2 regions of the Lysinibacillus sp. K60 genome follow, and region 1 is predicted to be linked to the other one. Evidence: a T-box and tRNA genes for the amino acid it is inferred to sense, from the RefSeq annotation. Region 1 holds a T-box; the other holds one or more tRNA genes.
The links. The T-box of region 1 lies ahead of argS (arginine--tRNA ligase). A T-box ahead of a tRNA ligase gene usually reads a tRNA of that ligase, here a tRNA-Arg.

Region 1 (2,413 bases):
ATGATTACGGCTATGTGATCGCTGCACCAAAGCAATATGCTATTCCTTTCCGTTCGTTAGTACCGAAGGATATTGATGGCTTACTGGTTGTCGGACGCTCTGCTGGTTATTCATCACTTGCAGCTGGTAGTGCACGTATTGTTCCAACAGGGATGGTAACTGGTGAAGCGGCTGGGACTGCGGCTGCTCTTGCACAGAAGCACGATGTAACCTTTAGAGACATGAGTAAGGATAAACCATTAATCGCTACATTACGAAAGCAATTGGCTAAACAAGGTGCCTATGTTGATTCATTTTCAATTGAGTATCCATATCAAGGAGAATGGTATGATGAAGCCATTCAAACGCTCATTAATTACGGCCTTGTAGTGGGCGGCTATGATAATGACTTAAAAGTAAACAGTAAGGCGACGAAAATAAAGTTTGCTAAAATGTTAAAAGAGAGTATGTTACGTGCTGGTGGAGAAAGTGGATCAGGAATGAAGGACCAACTCGAAATTGTCATCAATAAGGTTTATAATCAAGGTGATGAAGCTATTGAGCGAGATGAGCTGGCTCAATATTTGGCCGACGTCCTATTCGGTGAATCCAATGCGACAAGCTGGGATACATTAGTAGAAAAAGGAATTATCACGGAGAAAGTAGCGAAGAAAGTCTCTGACAATAAGGAATTAAAATTAAAAGAGATGTATGCCATTATGGCTGATGTGATTCAGTATGTAGAAAAAAAACGTTCCTCCTTGTGAGGAGCGTTTTTTGCTGAAACGGCAACGTAAAAAATGGTTGACGCCAATAAGGAAATCCTGTAATGTATGTCAAAATCATAGAAAAATTCGATGAAAAAGAGAGTAATTGATGGGATGACTGGCAAGCGAGTTAGGGATGGTGGGAGCCTAATGCAGGAACCATGAATGAAGCGCACTTTGGAGAAGGTTCTCGAACAAGTAGTAGAGAATAGCGGGGCGTCACCTCGTTAACAATGGAAAGTGGTCATGTTACATGACAACTAGAGTGGTACCACGGGATTATCATGCTCTCGTCTCTAATTATAGAGGCGAGGGCTTTTTTATTTGAACAGGAGGAGGAGTAAAATGAATCAACTAATCGCCAACAGTATAGCGGTCGCATTAAAGCAACAAATAATAGGAGAGGAAATAGTGTCATTATTAGAAAAACCCAAAAGTTTGGAGCTTGGGGACGTAGCCTTTCCATGCTTTACTCTAGCAAAAGTGTGGAAAAAATCACCGCAAAGTATCGCAGCACATATTGCAAGTCAAATAAATCATGACAGCATTGAGCGTGTGCAAGCTGTTGGTGGCTATGTCAATATTTTTCTCGATCAACAAAAGGTGACCCAACAGGTGTTAAGCAAGATTCTGCGCGACAAGCAACAATATGGTACTACTCCAACAAAGGTGGGAGCGGTCGTCTTGGATTTTTCCTCTCCTAATATCGCAAAGCCTTTCTCAATGGGACATTTACGTTCAACGGTCATCGGCAATGCCTTAGCAAATATTGCAGAAAAAAATGGCTATCAAGCCATTCGTATTAATCATTTAGGGGACTGGGGTACACAGTTTGGCAAGCTTATTGTTGCTTATCAGCTTTGGGGTGATAAACAGGCCATTTCAGCGTCACCGATAGAGGAGTTATTAAAGATTTATGTGAAGTTTCATGAAGAGGCAGAGCAAGACCCAACGCTCAATGAACAGGCTCGTGCCGCCTTTAAAGCATTGGAGGACGGTAATGAAGAGGCACAGGCATTATGGCAATGGTTCCGAGATGTGTCATTCGTAGAATTTCAAACAATATATGAGCTATTAGGAATTCATTTTGATGCCTTAACAGGTGAAGCCTTTTACAATGACAAAATGCCGTCCGTTGTAACAGAATTAAAAGAAAAAGGGCTCCTCGTGGAATCAGAAGGTGCGTATGTGGTGGAGATGGAGGAGATGCCTCCATGTTTAATAAAGAAAACGGATGGGGCCACGCTTTATGCGACGCGTGATTTAGCAGCTGCCCTGTATCGCCAACAGCACTACCAGCCCCAAAAGATGTTCTACGTTGTTGGCAATGAGCAGTCCCTCCACTTTAAACAACTTTTTCAGGTCATCGAAAAAATGGGCTATCCTTGGGCAAAGAATTTGCAACATGTGTCATTTGGCATGATGCTGAAGGATGGTAAAAAAATGTCGACGCGTAAAGGCAAAGTGGTGCTATTAGCTGATGTACTAGCAGAAGCTATAACGACAGCACAGCGTAATATGGAACAGAAAAATCCTTCTCTGCCTAATAAAGAGCAAGTCGCAAAGCAAGTGGGGGTTGGAGCGGTAATTTTTAATGATTTAAAAGCCCATCGTCTAAACGATATTGAATTTTCAATCGAGCAAATGATGAATTTTGAAGGCGAAAC
Region 2 (2,413 bases), on a different contig from region 1:
GTAAGAATAGAATACGTTTAGCAGCAATTTCAATTTCTGTCGCTTGACCTTGTGCACCACCTAATGGTTGGTGAATCATGACTTCAGCATTTGGTAAGGCAAAACGTTTACCAGGTTCTCCAGCTGCAAGTAGGAAAGCACCCATTGATGCAGCCATACCAATACAAATTGTTTGGACCTGTGGTTTAATGATTTGCATTGTGTCATAGATAGCCATACCAGCCGTAATGGATCCACCAGGTGAGTTAATATAAAGAGAGATATCTTTATCTGGATCTTCTGCCTGTAGGAAAAGAAGCTGAGCGACAATGGAGTTAGCAACATTGTCATCAATAGCACTTCCTAAAAGGATAATACGGTCTTTAAGTAGACGTGAATAAATGTCATATGCACGCTCACCACGACTAGTTTGTTCAATAACTGTAGGAATTAAATTCATGTTAAATCCTCCTTAAAAAGCTAAATTCGAATACCTTTGCTGAAAATTTTCCTTTGTATTTCAGCTGTATCCTTATCATACACATTATAGTCAGGGAAGGTCAAATATTAACCCTGCTAAAGTGAAATTAAAAAAATAAAATGTTTTTGCATTCTATGGTTGAATTATATAGGATAGGCTTGTATAATGATTAAGGTTATAAGGTTTAAAGTACAGGTCACTATTTTGCAGGTATGCTTCAAAAATGAGGGTTATCTACATCATGCTTTTCGTAAGCCTAGAGTGAGTACTTTTTTTTTGTGTCTTTTGCCCTCGTGGTGTAATGGATAACACGTAAGATTCCGGTTCTTGCACTGGGGGTTCGATTCCCTCCGAGGGCGCCATTTTACTGATTAATTGATATACTGTTATAGCTCATCTCCTAATAAGTAGTTTAGCAGCCTGCTTACTGGAGATCGAGAGGAAGAATAAAGGGAATACTGTCCTAGTTGGCATTATTCCCCTATTTATTCCTTTCAAACCTTCAAAAAAGCAACAACTCCAAATTATTTTTTAGTGAACATACTGTACGTGAGACTAGAAATAGTCGAAAAAAAGAATCCTATCTGAGGGGATTCTTTTTTTTTTGCCTAAATTTATCGAAATTTGGCATGGTTCTCATTGTATATATATTAGTTTTAGGTTGATTTTCTTGTTATTTATACATATTTTTTCAAATTATATGAATTTAATATAAATTTATATGAAAAAATATTTAATTTTATGCGAAAAGTTGTTGTCTAAATACTATAATGTTAATATAATTGACCTAATAGTCTAACATTTCCGAATTGCGAAAAATAATGCGTAATTCGGAAAATTATCGAACTAGGGGGAAATACAATGAAAAAAACAGGTTGGATGTTACTGATGATAATTGCAGCATTAACATTAGCACTTGCAGGATGTGGTACAAAAGATGATGCATCTTCAGGAAGCTCTTCTTCAGAAGATGGTGGAGATGGCAAAAAAGTTTATAAAGTAGGTACTGAGGCTACTTTTGCACCATTTGAATCTGTTGACGATTCAGGGAAAATTGTAGGGATTGATGTCGATATTTTACAAGCTATTGCAGATGAGATGGACTTTGAGGTTGAGTGGAATAATATTGGATGGGAGCCAGTGTTCCAAACAATTAAAAACGGTGAAACAGATATCGGTGCTTCTGGAATCACAATTACGGAAGAGCGTAAAGAATCATTTGATTTTACAGAACCGTATTATGAGTCTCAGTTATTAATTGTTGTGAAAGAAGATTCAAAAATTAAATCTCTTGATGAATTAAAAGATAAAAAAGTATCTGTACAAATTAATGCTACTGGTCATATGGCGGCGAAAAAGCTACAAGGGGAAGCAAGTACAAATATTATGGCTTTTGAAAGTCAGCCAATCGCTATTCAAGAAATGTTAAATGGGAATGTTGACGCAGCTATCGGAGATAACGCAGTAGTTTATGAATATATCAAAGCTCACCCAGATCAAAAACTAAAAGTAATTGAAGATGATGCATTCGAAAAAGAATACTATGGCTTCATGGTTCAAAAAGGAAATAAAGAATTGCTAGATAAATTAAACGAAGGTCTTAAAAAAGTTAAAGAAAACGGTAAATTAAAAGAAATTACAGGCATTGATTTTCAATAAAAATGAATGAAATGATGCTATTAACATAGTAACTGTGCTAACGGCTCATTTATTAATCGTAATTTAAAGGGGAATGGGGTTTTCGGATGGACATCTTTGACTTACGCTGGGACATTGTCTGGAACTACCGAGATATGTTTATACGAGGTATTGGCGTAACACTTATTTTGACACTTAGTGGTTATTTTGGCGGTATTCTATTAGGGCTATTTTTAGGCCTTGGAAAATTATCGAGTAAGAAATGGATTTATTGGCCATCTAAACTATATATCGATTTATTCCGTGGAACACCGA

Region 2: it encodes a tRNA-Arg, which carries the amino acid that the T-box ahead of argS (arginine--tRNA ligase) is inferred to sense. The anticodon was not compared.

The regions. Positions count from the first base shown of each region.
Region 1 covers NZ_JAASJR010000007.1:111,440-113,852, reverse strand. The annotation lists gene HCH28_RS16030 (FAD-dependent oxidoreductase) at 1-746, shown strand, start outside; T-box leader at 828-1,047, shown strand; gene argS (arginine--tRNA ligase) at 1,092-2,413, shown strand, end outside.
Region 2 covers NZ_JAASJR010000005.1:103,366-105,778, forward strand. The annotation lists gene clpP (ATP-dependent Clp endopeptidase proteolytic subunit ClpP) at 1-439, opposite strand, end outside; tRNA gene HCH28_RS12365 (tRNA-Arg) at 748-822, shown strand; gene HCH28_RS12370 (basic amino acid ABC transporter substrate-binding protein) at 1,322-2,119, shown strand; gene HCH28_RS12375 (amino acid ABC transporter permease) at 2,206-2,413, shown strand, end outside.